Regions from separate parts of the Bacillus sp. JJ864 genome, predicted to be linked through region 1. Evidence: predicted binding sites of a transcription regulator. Region 1 holds the regulator's gene; each other region holds the start of a gene.
What was found. Region 1 encodes Rex, which represses fermentation and respiration genes when NADH is low (regulators of the CRP and FNR family bind a similar motif). Its sites were predicted from a motif close to TTGTGAAATATTTCACAA; they were not measured.
Positions count from the first base shown of each region.

Region 2: a site for Rex is predicted at 2,458-2,475, ahead of scfA (six-cysteine ranthipeptide SCIFF). Genes of this name have one in related genera too.
Region 3: a site for Rex is predicted at 3,284-3,301, ahead of adhE (bifunctional acetaldehyde-CoA/alcohol dehydrogenase). Genes of this name have one in related genera too.
Region 4: a site for Rex is predicted at 3,533-3,550, ahead of V7024_RS10535 (formate/nitrite transporter family protein). Genes of this name have one in related genera too.

Region 1 is NZ_JBALLY010000126.1:3,527-9,447, forward strand. Features, by position in the region: gene V7024_RS18240 (ABC transporter ATP-binding protein) at 29-1,954, opposite strand; gene V7024_RS18245 (redox-sensing transcriptional repressor Rex) at 2,138-2,767, shown strand; gene V7024_RS18250 (YdiK family protein) at 2,794-2,991, opposite strand; gene V7024_RS18255 (CPBP family intramembrane glutamic endopeptidase) at 2,994-3,722, opposite strand; gene groES (co-chaperone GroES) at 4,056-4,340, shown strand; gene groL (chaperonin GroEL) at 4,379-5,921, shown strand, end outside.
Region 2 is NZ_JBALLY010000021.1:49,899-56,077, forward strand. Features, by position in the region: gene V7024_RS05140 (sensor histidine kinase) at 1-1,019, opposite strand, end outside; gene V7024_RS05145 (TRAP transporter substrate-binding protein) at 1,108-2,175, shown strand; gene scfA (six-cysteine ranthipeptide SCIFF) at 2,556-2,705, shown strand; gene scfB (thioether cross-link-forming SCIFF peptide maturase) at 2,820-4,211, shown strand; gene V7024_RS05160 (undecaprenyl-diphosphatase) at 4,297-4,896, opposite strand; gene mug (G/U mismatch-specific DNA glycosylase) at 5,250-5,756, shown strand; gene V7024_RS05170 (putative protein N(5)-glutamine methyltransferase) at 5,834-6,179, opposite strand, start outside.
Region 3 is NZ_JBALLY010000044.1:53,616-59,794, forward strand. Features, by position in the region: gene V7024_RS08400 (class I SAM-dependent DNA methyltransferase) at 1-100, shown strand, start outside; gene mtnN (5'-methylthioadenosine/S-adenosylhomocysteine nucleosidase) at 115-810, shown strand; gene V7024_RS08410 (O-acetylserine dependent cystathionine beta-synthase) at 896-1,819, shown strand; gene V7024_RS08415 (bifunctional cystathionine gamma-lyase/homocysteine desulfhydrase) at 1,821-2,954, shown strand; gene adhE (bifunctional acetaldehyde-CoA/alcohol dehydrogenase) at 3,410-6,013, shown strand.
Region 4 is NZ_JBALLY010000057.1:20,606-26,784, forward strand. Features, by position in the region: gene phaR (polyhydroxyalkanoic acid synthase subunit PhaR) at 1-65, opposite strand, end outside; gene phaQ (poly-beta-hydroxybutyrate-responsive repressor) at 282-731, shown strand; gene phaP (polyhydroxyalkanoic acid inclusion protein PhaP) at 775-1,299, shown strand; gene V7024_RS10520 (MaoC family dehydratase) at 1,401-1,844, shown strand; gene V7024_RS10525 (alpha/beta-type small acid-soluble spore protein) at 1,979-2,164, shown strand; gene V7024_RS10530 (TerC family protein) at 2,617-3,423, shown strand; gene V7024_RS10535 (formate/nitrite transporter family protein) at 3,636-4,484, shown strand; gene V7024_RS10540 (cyclic-phosphate processing receiver domain-containing protein) at 4,534-4,848, opposite strand; gene V7024_RS10545 (prepilin peptidase) at 4,861-5,571, opposite strand; gene V7024_RS10550 (LutC/YkgG family protein) at 5,683-6,179, opposite strand, start outside.

The DNA.
Region 1 (5,921 bases):
AAAAAGATCAGTGTAATCACTGACCTTTTCATAGTTGTAATTCTTCCCACTCTTCCATGCATGCTTCCAATTGTTCTTGAAGTGTTTGTTTTTCTGCTGTAATATCACTGGCTCTTTCATAATCAGCGTATACTTCTGGAAGACAAAGTTGTTCTTCTAATGCCATGATTTGTTCTTCAATTGTTGCAATATTTTCTTCTAGTTCTTCAATTCTACGCATACGTTGACGTTCTTGCTTTTTACGTTCTTTTTCTTCAATGTAATTTAATTTTTCTTGTGCCACTTGTTTTTGTACAGGTTTATTTGTTTCTTGTTCTTCAAGTTCGGCGCGTTCGAGCATTTCATTTTTCTTTTCTACATAATAATCGTAATCACCGAGGTATTCCTCTGCTCCGTCTGTGGATAACTCAAGAACTTTTGTGGCAATACGATTAATGAAATAGCGGTCATGGGAAACAAATAAAATTGTTCCTGGAAAATCAATGAGCGCATTTTCTAAAATTTCTTTGCTGCTTAAATCTAAATGGTTGGTCGGCTCGTCCAAAATAAGTACATTTGATTTTTGCATCATAAGTTTTGCAAGAGCTAAACGTGCTTTTTGTCCGCCGCTTAAAGAAGAAACGGGTTTTAGAACGTCGTCACCAGAAAATAAAAAGTTCCCAAGTACTGTGCGAATTTCTTTTTCTGGTTGCAGCGGATAATCATCCCAAAGTTCATCTAATACACGTTTTGATGATGTTAAGTTTGCCTGTTCTTGGTCATAATATCCGATAGAAACGTTAGAACCAAACGAAAAAGTGCCGTTTAAAGGACGAAGTTTATCCACAAGAGATCTTAATAAAGTGGATTTTCCGATTCCGTTTGGACCGACAAGCGCAACACTATCGCCTCTCGTTAATTGGAAATGAATGTTTTGAATAATTGGCTCATTATTATAACCAATTGTAATATTTTTTACTTGTAATACATCATTACCGCTTTGTTTATCGATATCAAAATGGAAAGAAGCAGATTTTGTATCACCGATTGGTTTTTCCATAAGTTCCATACGATCTAATTGTTTTCGGCGGCTTTGCGCCCGTTTTGTTGTGGAAGCACGAGCAATATTTTTTTGGATAAAGTCTTGTAATTTTGTTACCTCTTCTTGCTGCTTCTCGTAACGTTTTATCTCTTGTTCATATAGTGTCGCTTTAAGGTCTAAGTATTTACTGTAGTTTCCTGTGTACTTTCGACTTTGTTTATTAGAGATTTCATATACTTGCGTTACAAGTTTATCTAGAAAGTACCGATCGTGTGAAACGATTAAAATAGCACCAGGATAACCTTGTAAATATTGCTCGAGCCACGTTAATGTATCGATATCTAAATGGTTGGTTGGCTCATCTAAAATAAGCAAATCTGGTTTTGTTAATAATAACTTCCCAAGGGCTAAACGAGTTTTTTGTCCACCGCTTAATGTGGAAATTGTCGTTTCGTGTGTTTCGGGAGGAAAACCAAGTCCGCTTAAAACAGAGCGAATATCAGCTTCGTATTGATAGCCACCTTTATTTTTATAATCTAATTGTAGGCGATCATACTCTGCTAACAATTTTTCGTAAATAGTTTCATTTGTGAAATTTTCTTCTTTTCCCATTTCTTGTTCTAGTCTGCGGAGTTCTTTTTCCATGCGCTCTAAGTGGAGAAACACTGTTAGCATTTCATCCCAAATCGTTAACGATGTTTCAAGACCAGTATGCTGTGCTAAATAACCGATAGATACATCTTTCGGTTTTATAATTTCGCCGCCGTCATGAGATAGTTCTCCGGCAATAATCTTTAATAATGTAGACTTTCCAGCGCCATTACGCCCGACAAGCGCAATGCGATCACGCGTCTGTACTTCTAACTTAATGTTTGAAAGAATCACTTCAGCTGCGAACAATTTGGAAAGGTTATTCACTTGTAGTAAAATCAATGTTTTCACCTCAAATAATTTCTTAACTTTGCCATGATTATATTTCTCAATCATACTAAAAATAGTGTATAGTTGAACATAAATAGAGAAATTCTCTCTCTATTATACAAGGAAAACTTGCAATGCTAAACTTCCGTACATGTTTTAATCACTTGAACAGATAGGAAGAGAGGAGGGGGTTGCATGGAGCAGCCTAAAATTCCGCAGGCGACTGCCAAAAGATTGCCTCTATACTATCGATTTATCCAAAACCTATCGTTATCTGGTAAGCAACGCGTATCATCTGCAGAATTAAGTGAAGCAGTGAAAGTGGATTCAGCGACAATTCGACGAGACTTTTCATACTTTGGAGCATTAGGGAAAAAAGGATATGGCTATAATGTAAATTATTTATTGTCGTTTTTCCGCGAAACACTTGATCAAGACGATGTAACACGCGTAGCATTAATTGGGGTAGGTAATTTAGGTACAGCTTTCTTACATTACAATTTTACGAAAAATAATAATACAAAAATTGAGATGGCATTTGACGTTGATGAAGAGAAAGTTGGAAAAGAAATCGGCGGGATTCCAGTATATCATTTAGATGAATTGGAAGAGAGACTATCAGATGATATAAAAGTGGCAATATTAACAGTGCCTGCTTTTGTTGCACAAGCTGTAGCAGATCGCTTATCGCATACGAGCGTACAAGGTGTTTTAAACTTTACACCTGCTAGGTTAAACTTATCAGAACATATTCGTATTCATCATATTGATTTAGCGGTAGAGTTACAAACGCTCGTGTACTTTTTAAAAAATTATCCACAATAAAAACGCAGGAATGTCCTGCGTTTTTATTATTGTTTCTTACTATCTTTTTTCGGTTTAGAAAAAAGAATGCGAATTGCCAAATTAAAATCAACTGTTGCCATTACAGCAAGTAGTATTGTGTAGAAGTTCCAAATTGTATCTGTCACACTTGTAATTGCTAAGTATGTAAAAATACACCCTAGAAGAAAATACAAAGTTGCCATAACAAATGGTGAATTTCGCATGTTTAAAATCCTCCGATGAATCCTTGCAGTTTTTCAGCTTTTTCTAGATAGGGACGAAGTACAAATGTAATTAACATAACATTTGTATTCATCATAACATGAGCCATAATTGGTACAATGATTCGTTTTGTTTGTACGTATAAAAATGAAAAAACAAGCCCCATGGAAATATACACTAATAAATGTGTAGGGTCAAAATGAATGAGAGCAAATATAAGCGAACTTACGATTGCTGCGATAAAGAAGTTATATCGTTTATATAGTGTTCCAAATAGAATTTTTCTAAATACAATTTCCTCAAGAATGGGAGCGAATATGGATGAAACAATCATAAATAATGGAGCAGCCTTTATAATTCCGATAATGTTTTGTGTATTTTCAGATTCAGCTTTAATTTTAAAAACTTGTGTTTCAATTGTGCCGGCAATGACTTGGGCAAATAAAGCAAGAAAAACTCCTAAAATAATCCACCCTATTGTAGCAGGGACATTTGTTTTTCCGCGATTCCATTTTTCTGATTGTGTATCATTACGTAGTAATACGAGGATGATGATAAGAGCGATAAAGAAGCTAATCAGTCCCCAATGTGCCGTTGCCAGTTGAACTTTTTCTTCGAAGGTCCGATGGCCATTATTGTATACTCCGCTTTTTAAAAGAATCCATCCACCAATTATACCTGATAATTGCATCAAAATATATGTAACAATAACCCACCAATATTGTCTCTTCAATTTTGTAACTCCTTTTTGAATTTTTTGTAAAGAAAAAGGAAAATGCTCTATCCATAGAGAAAACAACTTATGGCATCTTTCTTATTGTAACATAGGAGAAGATGAAAAAAAGATGGAATCTATCAGTACATCTTCCCGTATGTAATTATCAAGTAAAGCATAATCACTTTTGAACAAGCTGGAGAGGGGATGAAATAGTTTTCCGAAAAATTACGTTTTTTTCACTTGCAAAAGAAAATGAGATTCTTTATTATAATAAGTGTGTTAGCACTCGAAGTGATAGAGTGCTAATAAACATAAAATTTACATAAAAAATTGAGGAGGTTGTTGTTCATGCTAAAGCCATTAGGTGATCGCGTTATTATTGAACTTGTTCAAGCAGAAGAAAAAACAGCAAGTGGTATCGTACTACCAGACACTGCAAAAGAAAAACCACAAGAAGGTAAAGTAGTGGCAGTTGGTACTGGTCGTGTGCTTGAAAATGGTGAGCGTGTTGCTTTAGATGTAGCTACAGGAGATCGTATCATCTTCTCAAAATATGCAGGTACTGAAGTGAAATACGAAGGTACAGAATACTTAATTTTACGTGAAAGCGACATTTTAGCAATTATCGGTTAATTATATAAATCTTTAAAAATTCAAGGGGGTCAAATATTATGGCAAAAGATATTAAATTTAGTGAAGAAGCACGTCGTTCGATGCTTCGCGGTGTCGACACTCTTGCAAACGCAGTAAAAGTTACACTTGGACCAAAAGGTCGCAACGTTGTACTTGAGAAAAAATTCGGTTCTCCGCTTATTACAAATGACGGTGTAACGATTGCAAAAGAAATCGAATTAGAAGATGCATTTGAAAATATGGGTGCAAAACTAGTTGCAGAAGTTGCTAGCAAAACAAATGATGTAGCTGGTGATGGAACGACAACTGCAACTGTATTAGCGCAAGCAATGATTCGTGAAGGCTTAAAGAACGTAACAGCTGGTGCGAACCCAATGGGTCTTCGTAAAGGTATTGAAAAAGCTGTTGTAGCAGCAATTGAAGAACTAAAAACAATTTCTAAACCAATCGAAGGTAAATCTTCTATCGCACAAGTAGCTGCTATTTCTGCTGCTGACGAAGAAGTAGGACAATTAATTGCAGAAGCAATGGAGCGCGTTGGTAACGACGGCGTTATTACATTAGAAGAATCTAAAGGATTCACAACAGAATTAGATGTAGTAGAAGGTATGCAGTTTGACCGTGGATATGCTTCTCCTTACATGATTACTGATTCTGATAAAATGGAAGCTGTTCTTGATAACCCATTTATCTTAATTACAGATAAAAAGGTTTCTAGTATTCAAGAAATCTTACCAGTATTAGAGCAAGTGGTACAACAAGGTAAACCACTTCTTATCATCTCTGAAGACGTAGAAGGTGAAGCGTTAGCTACATTAGTAGTAAATAAACTTCGTGGTACGTTCAATGTAGTAGCTGTTAAAGCTCCTGGCTTCGGTGATCGTCGTAAAGCGATGTTAGAAGATATCGCAATCTTAACTGGTGGCGAAGTGATTACAGAAGAGTTAGGCCGTGATTTAAAATCTGCAACTATCGCATCTTTAGGACGCGCTAGCAAAGTTGTTGTAACAAAAGAAAATACAACAATTGTTGAAGGTATAGGAAACACAGAACAAATCGAAGCTCGCATCGGTCAAATTCGTGCACAATTAGAAGAAACAACTTCTGAATTCGATCGTGAAAAATTACAAGAGCGTCTTGCTAAATTAGCAGGTGGCGTAGCTGTAATTAAAGTAGGTGCGGCAACTGAAACGGAATTGAAAGAGCGCAAACTTCGCATTGAAGATGCACTTAACTCAACTCGTGCAGCAGTAGAAGAAGGTATTGTTGCTGGTGGTGGTACTGCGCTTATGAACGTATATACTAAAGTAGCTGGTCTTGCAGCTGAAGGCGACGAAGCAACAGGTATTAACATCGTACTTCGTGCGTTAGAAGAGCCAGTTCGTCAAATCGCAGTGAACGCTGGTTTAGAAGGCTCTGTAGTTGTAGAGCGCTTAAAAGGCGAAAAAGTTGGCGTTGGTTTCAACGCAGCAACAGGTGAATGGGTAAGCATGCTTGAGTCTGGTATTGTAGATCCAACGAAAGTAACTCGTTCTGCTCTTCAAAACGCAGCATCTGTTGCAGCAATGTTCTTAACAACTG
Region 2 (6,179 bases), on a different contig from region 1:
AGCTTATTCATATGCTCATGACTTTGCACGCGCAGTGCCTCAACAAAGTTCTTCACCCCAGTTAATTCTTCCGCAAGCTTCGTTACCTCCGTACGATCTTGGAAAATTGCCACAGCTCCTATTAATTCATTATCCTTCTTAATAGGTATACGATTGCTTAAAATGACCTTGCCACTTACCTTTATCTCTTCATTGTATACCGCTTGATTTTTCTCCACGATTTCCGGAAGCCTTGTATCCTGTAATATTTTACGAATAGGCTGTCCGACAACATCTCCAGTTACATGAAAAACTTGCTTCGCTTTCTCGTTAAAAACCGTAATCTTTTCTTGATTATCAATCGCAATCACCCCTTCATTCATGGAATGAAAGGTTGCTGTCCTTTCTTCAAGTATTCTTTTAATCTCATATGGTTCCAACTGAAACATCTGTTTTTTTATATGATTAGCGAGCATTAATGAACCTATCAATCCAAGTATTAAAGTTAAGATGACTATAAAAAGAATTTCTCCCCTTAATTCACTCATAATCTCAAAAAAGTTTGGTATCTTATTTCCTACAACAACAACGCCGATTTGGTTTAAGTTTTGATCTTTAATAGGCATAAAAGCACGAATAACAGTACCTATTTCTCCCTTTGCTTTTGAAAAATAAATATGTTCTGCAAATGCCGCCTCTTCATCGGCTCCTTTTGAAACTTTTCCAATCATTTCTTTCACGGGATGCGAATACCGAACTCGTTCCATATTCATAACAACAATATAATCTGTTTCATTAATAACCCTAATATTTTCAATAACAGAATTTAACGTTACCCACCCATTTTTTTCTTGAAGAGACTTCTTTACATCTGACATTTCGGCTACTGTTCGCGCTGTATTCATAGATCTAATTCTTAATTCTTTCTCTTCTTTTTGTTGAATATTGGCGACTATAATCCCGCCACCAATCATGAGTGAAACGATAACAACTGCATAAGAAAGAATCGTAATCTTCCAACGGATTGGTAAATTCCTCACACTTGGACCTCCTTTCCTCTAAAAGCATCTTTACGAATAGAAATCTTCTCGGTATGCTTACATTAACAACTTCAAAAGGAGAACGAAGATGAAAAAAGCGACTACTTTTATACTCCTTTTTATCGCCTTTATTGCAAGCGCTTTATTTATTTATTATCAGAAGCAGTCTCCTCAAAATGAATTCGCATATGACGATGATCAAGAAGGACTAAAAGACCAGATTGTCTTTAAATTTAGCCATGTTGTTGCAGAAAACACCCCGAAAGGGCTCGCTGCCAACAAATTTGCGGAACTCGTGAATGAAAAATCAAATGGTAAAATAAAAATTGAGGTCTTTCCTAACGGAAGCTTATATTCTGATATAGAAGAATTTCGTGCTTTACAATCTGGACAAGTACAAATGATTGCTCCTTCCACATCAAAACTTGGAACGTTCTCCCCTAAATGGGGTGTACTTGATTTACCATTTGCTTTTTTAAATTATGAAGCCTTACAAGAAGGCTTAAACGGAAAAATTGGGGGACAATTACTTCAATCCTTACAAAAAGATGGAATAAAAGGGCTTGCCCACTGGTCCAACGGCTTTAAGCAACTCACTTCAAACAAAGGACCTATTTATACACCAAAAGATATACAAGGACAATCTTTTCGCATTATGCAAAGTAATGTCATCCAATCCCAATTCAATTTATTAAAGGTTAAAGCGCATCAAGATTCATTCAATGCTACATATCAATTAATTGAATCAGGAAAAGTTGACGGTGAAGAAAATACCATTTCAAATATCTACTCTAAAAAATTCTATAACGTTCAAAACTATTTGACAATTAGTAACCATGGATATTTAGGATATGTTGTCATGATGGATCAAAAAACTTGGAACCAACAAACCCAAAAAACAAAGCAAATATTAGCGGAAGCACTTCAAGAAACTACCGCTTGGAATGATCAACAAGCCGCACAAATAAATAAAGAACAACTTGAACTTATTAAACAAAATTCATCGATTCAGATTCATGAACTAAACAATGAACAACGAAAAGATTGGGAAACAGCACTATTACCTATATATGATAAACTTGCTCCTACGATTGGAGAAGATTTGGTAGCAGAGCTGAAGGAATTACAGCGAAAATATCGTGTGCAGGGGTCATAATTGCCAAACTCGCAAAATAAAAAATCCGCTCTTTCTTCAGGTAATACTTTCGACTATCTGAAGAAAGGATGGGTTGACTATTATAATAAGAAATCTCAAATTATAATGATATGAGAAATTTTCAAACCCTCGAGACTCTTCACATCGTGATAAAATAGGAAACGCATAATGAAGTGGAATTTCCGCAGTATCAAAACAACACGAGTAATTGACGTAAATCAAAGGTATTGTTAAAATTATTACTGGAATTAATGTGAAAGTACTCACAAAATGTGTTTGTGAATGTGAAGTGATTCACAAACACTAACCTTTAATGTGAAAACATTCACAAATACTAACCTTGTTTCTTACAAAATACTTTTAAAAAGGAGTTATACGTTATGAAAAGAATCGTAACACTGAGCACTCGTAAACTAATGGATACGGTAAAACATGGTGGATGTGGTGCATGCCAAACATCTTGCCAATCCGCTTGCAAAACGTCTTGCGGAGTTGCAAATCAAAAGTGTGAAAACACAATGAACAGATAGGAAACAAGACATGTACCGCCCAGCTGCTTCCCAGATGGGCGGCCATTTTTATCCCGTATTAACAGGTATAACAGAAGTTTCACTTTATAGATAAAAGGAGCTTGATTATCAAGTATGATTCATCAATATAAACTAAACGGCTACAACATCGTACTCGATACCTATAGTGGATCGGTACATGTTGTCGACGATCTTGCCTATGAAATTATCGCGCTTTATGAGACTACTCCCGCGGAAGAAATCGTAACAATGATGCTGAAAAAATACGCACATGATGCAGGCATCTCTGAGCAAGACATTCGAGAAACAATTGCAGATATCGAAGAGCTGAAAAATGATGGACAACTCTTTACTGAGGATGAATATAAGAATCTCTCAATTGATTTAAGAAATCGCCAAACTTATGTAAAGGCCCTCTGCCTCAATGTCGCACATACATGTAACCTATCATGCGAATACTGCTTTGCCAGCCAAGGAAAATACAACGGAAATAGAGCAATCATGAGCTATGAGGTTGGCAAAAGAGCGATCGATTATTTATTGAAAAACTCCGGTCACCACCGAAACCTCGACATCGACTTCTTCGGCGGAGAACCGCTCATGGCCTGGAAAGTTGTTAAACAAATTGTCACTTACGCAAGAAGCAAAGAAAAAGAGTACAAAAAGACTTTTCGCTTCACCTTCACTACAAATGGCATGCTCTTAAACGATGAGGTCACTGATTTCTTAAATAAAGAAATGTACAACGTCGTATTAAGTCTTGATGGAAGAAAAGAAGTCCACGATCACCTGCGTAAAACAGTAACTGGAAAGGGAAGCTACGATTATATCGTTCCGAAGTTCCAAGAATTCATCGAAAAGCGTGGAGATAAAGAATACTATGTGCGTGGAACCTACACTCACAACAACGTCGACTTTACCAATGACATTTTTCATATCGCAGATCTTGGGTTCGACAAACTCTCGATGGAACCAGTCATCTGTGATCCTCAGGAACCATATGCACTTACCGAAGAGGACCTACCAGAGATTTACAACCAGTACGAAATTCTCGCCAAGGAAATGCTAAAGCGTGAGGAAGAAGGCAATGGCTTCACCTTCTACCACTATATGCTTGATCTCTCTGAAGGTCCTTGCATTCAAAAGAGAATTTCAGGTTGCGGCTCAGGAACCGAATATCTCGCTGTCACACCATGGGGCGAACTCTTTCCTTGCCACCAGTTCGTCGGAGATCAAGAATACAGTATGGGAAACGTCTGGGATGGAATTACAAAACAAGAAACGCAGTGCCAATTTAAAGAAAGCAACTGCTATTCTAAGCCCGAATGTCAGAACTGCTGGGCCAAGCTTTACTGCAGCGGCGGCTGCCCTGCCAACGCGCTGCACGCAACTGGCTCCATCAATGGAATCTATGATTTCAGTTGTGACATCTTCCATAAGAGAGTTGAATGTTCCATGATGGTTAAAGTGGCTGAATCCATGAGAGCTATGGAAAAAGCTGAATAAATACAAGGATATAATAAGAGGCTGAGACATAAGTCGAACGTTTGACTTATGCTCAGCCTCTTTAAAGATTTTTATACTTGTATACTCAAAATCCCTTTGATTTGTTTTTGGATGGTAAAACATGTTGCTCTACTCTTTCATATAGGGTCAGCAATTGTGTGATAATAGAAAATCTCGGTACGAACCAATACGAAAATAACGCTGAAATACATCCTATTAAAGCTCCTATTACAACATCAAAAGGATAATGAACTCCTACCCAAATACGAGAGATCGCTACACAAAATGCAAGCAGAAGCCATAACCACCCCATCTTTTTACGAACAAGCCAAAACGAAAAACAAATCGAAAAAAAGAGAATCGTATGGTCACTAGGAAACGAATTATCTACAGCATGGTCAACAAGTTTATTAACACCCGGCAACACTGCAAACGGTTGATAATTGAAATGAAATTTCCCTGCTATTTTTCCAATTACCTCAGCAATTACAAAAGCAATCATCGCCTGAATAACCATCATCCTACCTTTTCTAGACCCAATAAACCAATAAGCGATAATAATTAAGCCTAAAATATATACCATATATTCCGCCAAAAATACCATGGCTGAGTTTAAGAACGAATATTGTTTACCTAAATCATTAATTGCTCGAAAAACATCAATATTGAATTGAGAAAAAGACATTTTCAAACCCCTCCTTTATCGTAAGGTGATTGACTGATTGCCATATACCTTCTTGTATGCTTCTAATTTTATTATCGGAAAAAAGGTTTAAATGGGACTTAACTACTCCTTAACTATTTCTTAATTAAGAAATAGAAAATGTAATTGCAAAAGCTCATTTCTTCACAGGAAATAAAAAAACACGAGGAAAAGTACTTCTCCCTCGTGCGAAAACACCATTAAGATAACAACCAGAGCATCATGAATTGTTTGAACTGCCCCTTATATCTTTTGAATAAGAAGTGTAATCCAGAACTTGTGGTAAAATAAAAAAACTTTATACGTTTAAATTCCATAAAAGAGGAGGTTTAACCTTGAACCCAATTAATGATCATGTTAAAGAAGATTTAAACATTTTATTCGTCGGCTTTAATCCAAGCATTCGCTCAAGCGAGACAGGACATCACTTCGCCAATCCGAATAATCGCTTTTGGAAAATTCTCTATGAGGCAGGATTAACCCCTAAGAAATATGATGCTTCGGAAGACTATAAACTGTTGGATCTGGATATGGGTCTTACAAACATAGTAGCAAGACCAACTAAGGCAGCGGATGAAATTACAAAAGAAGAGTATAAAGAAGGAAAAGAGATTTTAAAACAAAAAATTATGCGATTAAAGCCAAAAGTAGTTTGTTTTGTTGGGAAAGGTGTTTATCAAGAATATAGCGGGCAAAAAGTAGCCCCGTGGGGACAGCAGCCTAAACCAGTCATACCTGGAACAATTGATTTTGTTGCTCCATCCTCAAGTGGGTTAGTAAGAATAAAGCTTGAAGAAATCGTAGAGGTTTATAAGCAGCTTGCGGAGTTAGTATGCAAATAAAGTGAAACTTCCATCAGTGAAGCTTTCTTCATCTCCCCGCTGATGGAAATCCTGCCCAATCGGGCTTTTACGACCAGTTATCCCCCACTTATCTTCTTCGCTCCGATGACCACGGTGGCGTCCAGCTCTTCAGAACTGGCCAAATGCGGTATCAACCCATTACGAGTAAATATCTCGACAGTATGAGGCGCCTGCCTCGCACTCGTCTCAACAAGCAGATGCCCGCCAGGTGCCAGCCAAAGTGGCGCCTCAGCCGCCACCCGCCGCTGTATATCAAGCCCGTCCGTTCCCCCGTCGAGCGCCGCACGCGCCTCGTATATGCGAGCCTCTGGGGGGAGCAGTCCGATTGCCTCGGTGGGTACATAGGGTACGTTCGCAACTAGGACATCAACGCGGCCCCGCAGTATGGCGGGCAATGGTTCA
Region 3 (6,179 bases), on a different contig from region 1:
TATTCCTGTTATGCAATCTATTTTTGAAAACAATGGCTTTCATGTCTCATTTACTCGCATGAATCATTATGTTTGGGTAATGGAGGCAACGAAGCAATAGAAAGAGGGATTCGATTGAGAATTGCTGTAATTGGAGCAATGGAAGAAGAAGTACGTATTTTACGTGACAAGTTAGAACAAGCAGAAACAGAAACAGTTGCGGGGTGTGAATTTACGAAAGGTACATTAGCAGGGCATGAAGTAATCTTGTTAAAATCAGGTATCGGTAAAGTAAATGCAGCGATGTCTACAACGATTTTATTAGAACGTTATCAGCCGGAAAAAATTATTAATACGGGTTCAGCTGGTGGGTTCCATCATTCTTTAAACGTAGGTGATGTTGTCATTTCAACAGAAGTTCGTCACCATGACGTAGATGTAACAGCATTTAACTATGAATACGGTCAAGTACCAGGAATGCCAGCAGGATTTCCAGCAGATGAAGAACTTGTTGCATTAGCTGAAAAATGTATGCAAACAGCAGAAGGAATTCAAGTTGTTAAAGGTATGATTGCAACAGGAGATTCTTTCATGAGCGATCCAAACCGCGTTTCATTTATTCGTGAGAAGTTCACTGATCTGTATGCAGTAGAAATGGAAGCTGCGGCAGTTGCACAAGTATGTTATCAATATAAAGTGCCATTTGTTATCATTCGTGCACTTTCTGATATTGCTGGTAAAGAATCAGATGTTTCGTTTGAACAGTTTTTAGATCAAGCAGCTCTTCATTCTACAAACTTTATTGTAAAAGTATTAGAAGAGTTAAAGTAATGTAGCAAAAAGGCAACTGTTTCATATATAGAAATTACATACAGTTGCCTTTTTCTTTTGAGGGGTTAGGTAAGGAGGAAATACGATGAAAGTGTATCGCAGCGTTCATGACCTCATCGGACATACACCACTTGTTGAAATTACGCGCTTTTTACTTCCAAAAGATGTTCGGATTTTTGCAAAGCTTGAATTTTTTAATCCAGGTGGAAGTGTGAAAGATCGGTTAGGTCGAGAATTAATTGAGGATGCTCTCGCCAAAGGGCTTGTAAAGCCAGGGGGAACCATTATTGAACCGACAGCTGGCAATACAGGAATCGGGCTGGCACTTGCAGCACTTGAGCATGATTTACATGTTATTGTGTGCGTTCCAGAAAAATTTAGTATTGAAAAACAAGAACTTATGAAAGCTCTTGGTGCAACAATTGTTCATACACCTACGTCACAAGGAATGACAGGTGCTATTGCAAAAGCAGAAGAACTTCTGAAAGAAATTCCAAATTCGTATTCTCCATGTCAATTTGCAAATGAAGCAAATCCACGTGCATACTATAAAACATTAGGGCCTGAACTGTGGGAGGCACTAGATGGACATATTGATATATTTGTCGCTGGTGCTGGAACCGGTGGAACATTTATGGGAACAGCATCATATTTGAAAGAGCAAAATCAACAAATTCAAACAGTCATTGTTGAACCAGAAGGCTCTATTTTAAATGGTGGCGAAGCCGGTTCTCATGAGACAGAAGGAATTGGGCTTGAGTTTATACCATCATTTCTTAATCCAATATATTTTGATGTCATTCATACGATTTCGGATCGTGATGCGTTTTCACGTGTGAAACAACTGGCGCAAAAAGAAGGGCTCCTCGTTGGCAGTTCTTCGGGGGCAGCACTTCATGCAAGCTTATTAGAAGCTGAGAAAGCAAAGCCAGGAACAAATATTGTAACCATTTTTCCAGATAGCAGCGAACGCTATTTGAGTAAGCACATATACAAAGGATGGGAATAAAATGAGAACAAAAACAAAGTTAATTCATGGTATTCATATCGGAGAATCTTCAACTGGAGCAGTAACAGTACCGATTTATCAAACGAGTACGTACAAACAAGAAGGTGTAGGAAATCATAAAGGCTATGAATATTCACGTACAGGAAATCCGACTCGTTCAGCTCTTGAAGAAACAATTGCTATTCTTGAAAATGGTCATGCGGGATTTGCATTCGGATCAGGTATGGCAGCAATTACAGCAGTAATGATGCTTTTCTCTAAAGGAGATCACGTCGTTTTAACAGATGATGTGTACGGCGGAACGTACCGCGTAATGTCAAAAGTGTTAAATCGCTTTGGTATTGAACATACATTTGTTGATACAACAAACTTAGAAGAAGTAAAAGCAGCGATTCTTCCAAACACAAAAGCAATTTATGTTGAAACACCGACAAACCCGCTTTTAAAAATTACGGATATTAAACAAATTGCAGCACTTGCTAGAGAACAAGGCTTATTAACAATTGTTGATAATACATTTATGACACCGTATTGGCAAACACCAATCTCTCTTGGTGCAGATATTGTACTTCATAGTGCAACAAAATATTTAGGCGGTCATAGCGATGTTGTTGCTGGTGTAGTAGCTGTAAATAGTGCAGAGTTAGCAGAGGATCTTCACTTTGTACAAAACTCAACAGGTGGTATTTTAGGACCACAAGATAGCTTTTTATTACTGCGTGGTTTAAAAACATTAGGAGTGCGCATGGAAGAACATGAAGCAAATGCACGTGCAATTGCTGAGTTTTTACAAAATCATCCGAAAGTAAATAAAGTGTATTATCCAGGGCTTAGCACCCACCATAATCATGATTTAGCAGCAGAACAAGCAAATGGTTTCGGTGCAATTATTTCGTTTGATGTAGATAGTCAAGAAACATTAAACACTGTACTTGAGAAAGTACAATACTTTACGCTTGCTGAAAGTTTAGGGGCAGTAGAAAGCTTGATTTCTATTCCTTCGCAAATGACACATGCTTCAATTCCAGCAGAGCGCCGTGCACAACTAGGAATTACAGATACATTAATTCGTATTTCAGTTGGAATTGAAGACGGAGAAGATTTAATTGAAGATTTAGCACGAGCGTTAGCATAAGGGAACAAGCACTACGAAATAAAGTAGTGCTTGTTATATATAAATCCAAATTAAAAAACCAACATAAAACCATTCTTTTTAGATTGTCGAGAGCATCTGGCCATGCATAGAAGCGGTCAGGGCCTTTTTCTGCCACATGCGCAGTTAAAACCAAAAAGAGCAAGCGAGTGCAGTTTCCTTTTTTCTGCATAGCAGCAATCTATATGTCGAAAAACCAAAATGGATTTATATATTTTTAATTTGTGAAACTTTTCACAAATTAGACACACACATACAAAAATATCTGGTGTATAGTAAAACACATGAAGCGAGATGCTTCACATATAATTATGTGAAATGTTTCACAAACAATGAGATTCATGTAGAAAAGGTAGTTCTATTTTTTTAGCTAACAGGGACATTTTTAGACCTCTAGGGACTTATTATGACCCTACAGTAGAATAGGAGGAAATTACATGGTAGTCAAAGAGAAAGCTGTAAATGAAATGCAAGAAATAACAAATATGATTGATACGTTAGTAAAGAACGGTCAAAAAGCTTTACAAGCATTAGAAGGATTTACACAAGAACAAATTGACAACATTGTACATGAAATGGCACTTGCAGGCGTAGATCAACATATGCCGCTTGCGAAAATGGCTGTTGAAGAAACAGGCCGCGGTGTTTACGAAGACAAGTGCATTAAAAATATTTTTGCGACTGAATATATTTGGCATAGTATAAAAAATGATAAAACAGTAGGAATTATTCATGAAGATCCGCATGAAGAAGTAATAGAAATTGCAGAGCCAGTCGGTGTAGTTGCTGGGGTAACACCGGTAACAAATCCAACTTCAACAACGATGTTTAAAGCGATCATTACGATGAAAACGAGAAACCCAATTATTTTCGCATTCCATCCTTCAGCGCAGAAATGTTCTATTGCAGCTGCGAAAATAGTGCGCGATGCTGCAGTGAAAGCTGGTGCACCGAAGAACTGTATTCAATGGATTGAAAAGCCTTCTGTTGAAGCAACAAAACAATTAATGAATCATGAAGGTGTAGCGCTTGTTCTGGCAACAGGTGGAGCAGGAATGGTGAAATCAGCGTATTCAACTGGTAAACCAGCTCTAGGAGTAGGACCAGGTAACGTTCCGTGCTATATGGAAAAGTCAGCAAACGTGAAACGTTCCGTGAATGATGTAATTTTATCGAAAACATTTGATAATGGTATGATTTGTGCGTCTGAACAAGCGATTATTGTAGACAAAGAAATCTATAATGATGTGAAACAAGAAATGATAGCAAATAATTGTTACTTTGTGACAGAAGATGAACGAAAAAAATTAGAGAAACTTGTAATTAATGAAAATACATGTGCAGTAAATAGTGATATTGTTGGGAAATCCCCTTATTACATTGCAGGATTAGTAGGAATTACAGTACCAGAAGACACAAAAATACTCGTTGCAGAAATTAAAGGGGTCGGTGCAAATTATCCGTTATCCCGTGAAAAATTAAGCCCAGTATTAGCTTGTATAAAAGCAAATTCATTAGAAGAAGGATTGCAGCATTGTGAAAACATGTTAGAGCTTGGCGGTTTAGGACATTCTGCAGTGATTCATTCTACAAATAAAGAAGTACAAAAACAGTTTGGTTTACGTATGAAAGCATGTCGCTTGATTGTAAATGCTCCGTCATCACAAGGTGGAATTGGTGATATATATAATGCGTTCATTCCATCGCTTACACTTGGATGCGGGTCATACGGAAAGAACTCTGTTTCTCAGAACGTAACGGCAACTCATTTAATGAATATAAAGAGACTTGCAAATAGAAAAAAGAATATGCAATGGTTTAAGTTGCCACCAAAAATTTATTTTGAAAAACATGCTACGCAATATTTAGCAAGTATGCCGAACATTTCACGAGCATTCATTGTAACAGATCCTGGAATGGTGCAGCATGGATATATTGATGTAGTAACGCATTATTTAGCTCAACATAGAAATGATGTAAAGGTAGAAATATTCTCTGAAGTGGAACCAGATCCGTCAGATGAAACGGTATTTAAAGGTGCGGAAATGATGAGAGGCTTCAATCCGGACGTGATTATTGCTCTTGGCGGAGGATCTGCGATGGATGCAGCAAAAGGAATGTGGCTCTTTTATGAGCACCCAGAAACTGAGTTCTTTGGGATCAAACAAAAGTTTTTAGATATAAGAAAACGCACATGTAAATATCCAAAGTTAGGAAATAAGGCGCAGTTTGTTGCGATTCCTACAACATCTGGAACAGGTTCAGAAGTAACGCCATTTGCGGTTATTACAGATAAGAAGAACAATATCAAATATCCGCTTGCTGATTATGAATTAACACCAGACGTTGCAATCGTTGACCCGCAGTTTGTTAAGACAGTACCGCCGCATGTGACTGCTGATACAGGAATGGACGTATTAACACATGCGATTGAAGCATACGTATCTATTATGGCAAACGATTATACAGATGGATTAGCTTTAAAAGCAATTGATCTTGTCTTTAAATATTTACCACGTTCATATAAAGATGGAAATGACGAAGAGGCTCGCGAAAAAATGCATAATGCTTCAGCAATGGCCGGAATGGCATTTGCCAATGCATTTCTTGGTATTAATCATAGCTTAGCGCATAAACTTGGACCGGAGTTCCATATTCCGCACGGACGTGCTAATGCGATTTTAATGCCGCATGTTATTCGCTATAATGCAATTAAACCAAGAAAACATGCGCTATTCCCTAAATATGAGCACTTTGTTGCAGATGAGCGCTATGCACATATTGCAAGAATGCTTGGACTTCCAGCACGTACAGTAGAAGAAGGCGTGGAATCATTAGTACAAGCGATTATCACTCTTGGAAAAGAATTAAATATTAATATGAGCATTGCTGGCCAAGGTGTTGAAAAAGAAGCATTTGAAGCGGTTGTTGATGTGCTTTCTGAACGAGCATTTGAAGACCAATGTACAACAGCAAATCCAAAATTACCGCTTATTTCAGAATTAAAAGAAGTATATATGCAAGCATATAAAGGTGTATAAATTAGAAAGAGCCGTACAATTACGGCTCTTTCTTGACTTTTCAACATGTAAGTCACTGCTATGCAGAGAAAAAGGGAGCGCTACTTGCTTTCTCTCTTGGTTTTCATATGGCATGTGGCAGGAAAAGGATCTGACCGCTTCTATGCATGGCCAGATACTCTCGCCC
Region 4 (6,179 bases), on a different contig from region 1:
AACTTTTCTGTCTGTTCGTAAACTTCCTTCCAAGCTTGCAGTGGATCGAGTTTTTGTTCAATCACTTCTCCTACACTCCTTCATTTCGTTATTAAAACCAATAAAACAATTGAAATAATTCAATCTATTCATTATTTTCCAATATTCTGTCTAAAAGTTCAAGAGTGTATTTATTTTTTCTATTTTCAAAAAAAATGAATTGACAAAAAATACAGATAGGTGTAAATTGCACATATAAGAAAAAATTCCCAACTAACTGATTCATGAGGTGATGCACAATCATGCTACAAAATGAACCAGAAAAAAAAGAAAGTTTGGAAACGTCCCAAACGAAACAACCAAACTCCATGCCAAAAAACTTCTTAGTTCCATTCCTACTTCTCTGTCTTAAAGACTGGAGTCTTCACGGTTACAAACTCATTCAAATGCTAATGGATATTGGCTTTTCTTCTATTGATCAAGGTAATGTATATAGGACTTTGCGAAAGTTAGAAAAAGAAAACCTCATATCTTCCACTTGGGATACAAGTGAAGGAGGTCCAGCAAAACGAATTTATTCTTTAACGGAATATGGAGAGGAATATTTAACTTCTTGCGCTACGTCTTTTGAACAATACCAAAAGATGCTGCGTACATTTTTTAACCTATACACAAATGCATTCTTCCCATTTTCCACGGTTTCAGTAAAGGATGAGAAATCTTCATCATCTTCTGGTGATACAGCAGATTAATCTGCGTTCACAATATGTAAAAATTTTATTTGGAGGTCAAGTCATGGAAACGAAACCACACGAACTTGTTGATGCATTCTGGAAAAATTGGTCACACTCTCTTTCCCTTTTCTCTTCAGCGGGAAAACAAATGGAACAACTTACATTAGAAACGTTGAAACATCAGCAGGAAGCTTTGCATAAATTAACAGAAAGTACACAAGAAATCGAAAAAGAAATCCAGCAATTTTCAGCACAAGCAAACACACAATATACTGAATATGTAAAGCAATTCGCCGGAAATTCCTTTAATGAACAAATGGATGGATGGCACGAAAAATGGAATGAACTTTCCAATCAGATGCAGCAAATCACTGTGTCTCCAACAAAAACATCTCTATCTTTACTTTCACAAACAAGCGAACAGTTCGAAGAAGCAGTGAAGCAACTAATTAGCCAACAACAACAACAACGTGAAGAGGTTCAAAAGCAAATGGAAAGTTTTTTAGAAGAATTCAAATCCATGCAACTAGACCTCGTAAAAAAGTTCGAGGAAAACTCAAAAAATCTATTTACTTCCATGAAGTAAGAAAGATGTGGCAACTAACTGCAAAAAATACTCTTTCCTTTCTTTCTCCCGTTGCATCTGGATGGCTTACATTTTTCAACATGGAAAAGAAGGAGGAAGAAATGAATCCTTTTCGAGAAGCAGAATCTGTTCATGAGCTTTATTATGATGACATTCACATAGGGGATCAAGCTTCTTTAACAAAAACGATTGCAAACGAAGATATTATTACGTTTGCAAAACTTACGGGCGATGTAAATCCCATTCATCTCCTTGATTCTTTTGCCAAAACAACGATGTTTAAAGAACGCATTGCTCATGGTATGCTCGTTTCTAGCTTTATTTCAACAATACTTGGCACAAAGCTTCCTGGAAAAAATACCATTTATTTATCACAAAATATCGCATTCCGTGCCCCTGTAAAAATCGGAGATACACTACGTGTTATCGCTGAAGTCATTGAAAAACGCGATGATAAAAGGTTTATTACCTTACAAACAAACATATATAATCAATACAATAAAGTTGTTGTAGAAGGTACAGCAACCGTTATGAAAAAAGAGTAGCGCTGCTACTCTTTTTCATTTCATCCAAGAACTGCTAGTCTCTCCGATTACTTCCGCGTATGAGTGAAATTCAAACACATACAATAACAACATCAGCTTCTATAAGCTGAAAATGAAAAAAGGGGTACTATACTATGGCGAAAACAAATAAATTACTTGTTCCTGGTGCTGAACAAGCACTAGAACAGTTTAAGTATGAAATTGCACAAGAATTTGGCGTGAATCTAGGATCGAACACAGCTGCTCGTTCAAATGGATCTGTCGGCGGCGAAGTAACAAAACGTCTCGTTTCCCTTGCACAACAACAGTTACGTGGATAATAAATAAAATAAACAATGGATTTGAGGCAGATATTCTCTGCCTCTTTACTATTTTCATTTTAAAGATAACAAAACAAACTACTCATGAGCACTTCCCTCTCCTCGTAGAAAGTATAAGAAATGAAATATTCACACAAAAACCTTTTAACAGGTTGACACACTATAGTATTACTTATATACTGTACGTAATAGCATATTTCCAAAGGGGAGTAGCGTCAGAGAAAATATTCTCTGAAACAAAGTCGTCATTACGTGGAACCATGTTCCTCCGGCTTTGTTGGCATATTTTATTACATATGTCTAGCAAGACCTTTGCCTATTAACGGCAGAGGTCTTTTTTGCATTCATTTCTAAATTCCTCCGCCGTTAATAGAGCTTATTTTTTGGGAAGCTAAACAATGGGGAATTTTCTTTTTTTGTTTAGCGCCTATACAAACGAGAGGAGAATGTAAATGGAACTATCTTTATTATTGCAGTATGGTTGGGTATTACTTATTTTAGTCGCTTTGGAAGGAATTTTAGCAGCGGATAATGCACTTGTCCTTGCAATCATGGTAAAACACTTACCGGAAGAAAAACGGAAAAAAGCTTTATTTTACGGACTTGCAGGAGCATTTGTATTCCGCTTTGGATCATTGTTTATGATTTCATTTCTTGTCGATGTATGGCAAGTACAAGCAATTGGTGCTGTTTATTTAATGTTTATCGCTGTGAATCACCTTGTAAAAACGTATGTTAAAAAGAATGCAACGCATCAAGAAACAGAAAAAAAAGAAAAAGAGAAAAAACAAGAAAACTTTTGGTGGACTGTATTCAAAGTAGAAGTTGCTGATATTGCGTTTGCTGTTGACTCTATTTTAGCAGCGGTTGCATTAGCAATGACATTACCGAAAACAAACCTTGGTACAATCGGCGAACTTGATATCGGACAGTTTGCTGTTATTTTCGCAGGCGGTATGATTGGATTAATCATTATGCGCTTTGCCGCATCCGCTTTCGTAAACTTACTGAAACGTAAACCTGGATTAGAAACTGCTGCATTCATGATTGTAGGTTGGGTTGGTGTGAAATTAGCAGTTTATACGTTAGCTCATCCTGCATTAGGTGTCATTCCACATGAATTCCCAGAATCAACTACTTGGAAATTGATTTTCTGGGGTGTATTGCTTGCAATTGGTGCAGGTGGTTGGTTCTTATCAAAAGAAACAAACCCAAACGTACAACAGGATTCGAAACAATATAACGAAAAAGCGCTGTAATTTCAGCGCTTTTTCTTTTTCTCAAAAATTGGTGAGGTTTCTCAATTATTGAATATGTACTATATTATACAACATATTGTTAGCGCTTTCACCAAAAAAGATGTCCTTTTTGTGAAATGTTGCACAAACTTATTGAAAGTAAGAGCAAATAGGTGTACTTTATTCATATAAAGAGTATTTATAATCGATGTATTGAAGGAGCGTAATGTTTTATGCTAGAACAAGGAGTAGATTACGTTGTACAGCTTGCAAAGAAAAAAGCAAAAATGCTAGATAACAATCCGATGGAATATTTTCTTCGAGCAGCGCTAGCTGGTATCTATATCGGATTTGTTATTGTAGTATGTTTTAAGTTAGGGAATTTTTTTCATGATGCACATTCACCTGCAACATATTTAGCATCTTCTGCGTTTTTTGGAGTCGCACTTATTTTAATCATATATGGCGGAGCTGAATTATTTACAGGAAATACAATGTATTTCACCATTTCAACTTTACGAAAAGAAACAACTGTTGTTGATACACTTCGCAACTGGGGTGCTTGTTATGTAGGAAACTTAGTAGGCGCAGTATTTTTCGCAGCGCTCTTTTATGCAACTGGTATTTTTGAAACGATAAGTCACAATCACTTATTAAATGAAGTTGTCGCAGGAAAGATGGGCGCATCAACCATGCACTTATTTTTCAAAGCTATCTTATGTAACTGGCTCGTTTGTCTTGCATGTTTTCTTCCATCTCAAGTAAAAGGAGATACAGCTAAAATACTTGTAATGATGTTTCTTGTATTTGCTTTCTTCTTATCAGGATATGAACATAGCATCGCAAATCTGTCACTATTTTCAATTGCTCTACTTGTTCCACATCCTGATACAATTTCTTTTGCGAATGCAATTCATAACTTAATTCCAGTTACAATCGGTAACATAATTGGTGGATCTGTATTTGTTGGTATGGTATATCATTATTTGACTAAAACAAAAAGTGAAACAGAATCTGCAAAAGCAGAAATCGATTCCGCACAAACTGAAGAAATCATTCCATTACCAGCACATGTAAAATAAAGCACACGTCGAAAGCATGCATTCCAAATTGATTGGAATGCATGCTTTTTTAGTAACTTCCAACACGTTTAATCATAATAGATGAAGAAATTTCCCCAGACTCTTTTCCTTTTTGGATCCGATCTAACATATAATGTTGTCCTATCGGATCATTCGTATGAAAATGAATTTCTTCCACATGTAATCGTTCCTGACAAAATGCATCTACGAAATACAACCCATTTCTCTGACGAAATCCCATATTATAATCGAGCGATAAGGTATGTACCTTATTATTTCGAATGAGCTCCAGTGCTTGTTCGGCTGTCGTCGCTAGTGTAAAACCAGCTGGGCACGGTCTTTGATCATCCATATATACATTCATCTTTCCCCTCCTCTACATACTATATGTACATATTGTACCAAGTGCAATAAAAGGCGCAAAGGGAAGTGGTTCTTTATACGTCATCCGTCTAAGCGCAATAAAAATGATAAGAAAACAAAGACCAAATAAGGATGAGAAAAAAAGTGACAACAGTATCGTTTTTGTTCCAACGACAAACCCAAGTAAAGTAAATAGTTTCACATCCCCTCCTCCAATTCCTTTTGGATAAATAGCTTGAATGAAATATAAGAGCATAAACATAACCATTGCTGCTAACAATCCATCCCACCATAGCGATGGCTGTATAAAAAAACGTTCTATTAGAAATAGTCCTGTAAAAAAGCATAAAATTCGATTTGGAATTACCATATAAAGAAGATCTGTAATGGAAACAATGAAAAGAAGTGATAACAGCGTCCACACGATAATCAGCTGCTCGTTGAAACCAACAGAAACTGCCGCGAGAAGAAACAATACCCCTGCAATGCCTTCAAATAAAGGATGCAAATATGAGATTTTTATATTACAATGCGTGCACCTTCCTTTTTGGATACAAAATGATAAAATGGGAATCAACTCTTTTAGTTGTAATACGTGGGAACAATGAGAACAATGTGAGCGTGGTTTTATAATGGAATATCCGAGCGGAATACGATAAGCAACAACGTGATAGAATGAGCCTAATATCAAACCAGTGAAAAAAGCATATACATAAAATAGCATTCCATCCTCTCCTTTCGCGCTTAGTATAACAAGAAAAGGTAACATATTGTATTTTCAAAAATGTATCTTTCTCCATAAAAAAACAGGCCCTTATTAGGCCTGTTTTTCCATTTATACAACAAAATAAAATGCTTTTAATGGTCCGTGTACACCAACAACTAAGTTCATTTCAATGTCAGCAGAGTTACTTGGCCCTGTAATAAAATTAATACAAGAAGCTGGTGCTTCTCCATTTTCCACACGTGTATTTAAATCACGTACCGCTTGTGTAATACGGGGCACGATTGTTTCACGTGGAATAATCGCTACATAAACAGTCGGTAAAAAGTGTAGTGAACGTCCTCTTCCTTTATGACTTTGCACAACAATTGTACCTGATTCCGCTAATGTATAATCACTAAACGAAATTCCGATATTTGCTTTTTCCGCTAACTTCATGTTTTCTTCTTTCTTCGCTGGATCCCAAGTATTTACTTCTACGTTTTCACCTGGAAGTTCCGCTTCAAACAATTGCCCAAGTCCATACTCTTCAAAACGCTCATCTTGAGATAACATAATTGGTCCGCCGCCGTTTTCCGTGATAACGTTCTTAATTGCAGCACTTAATT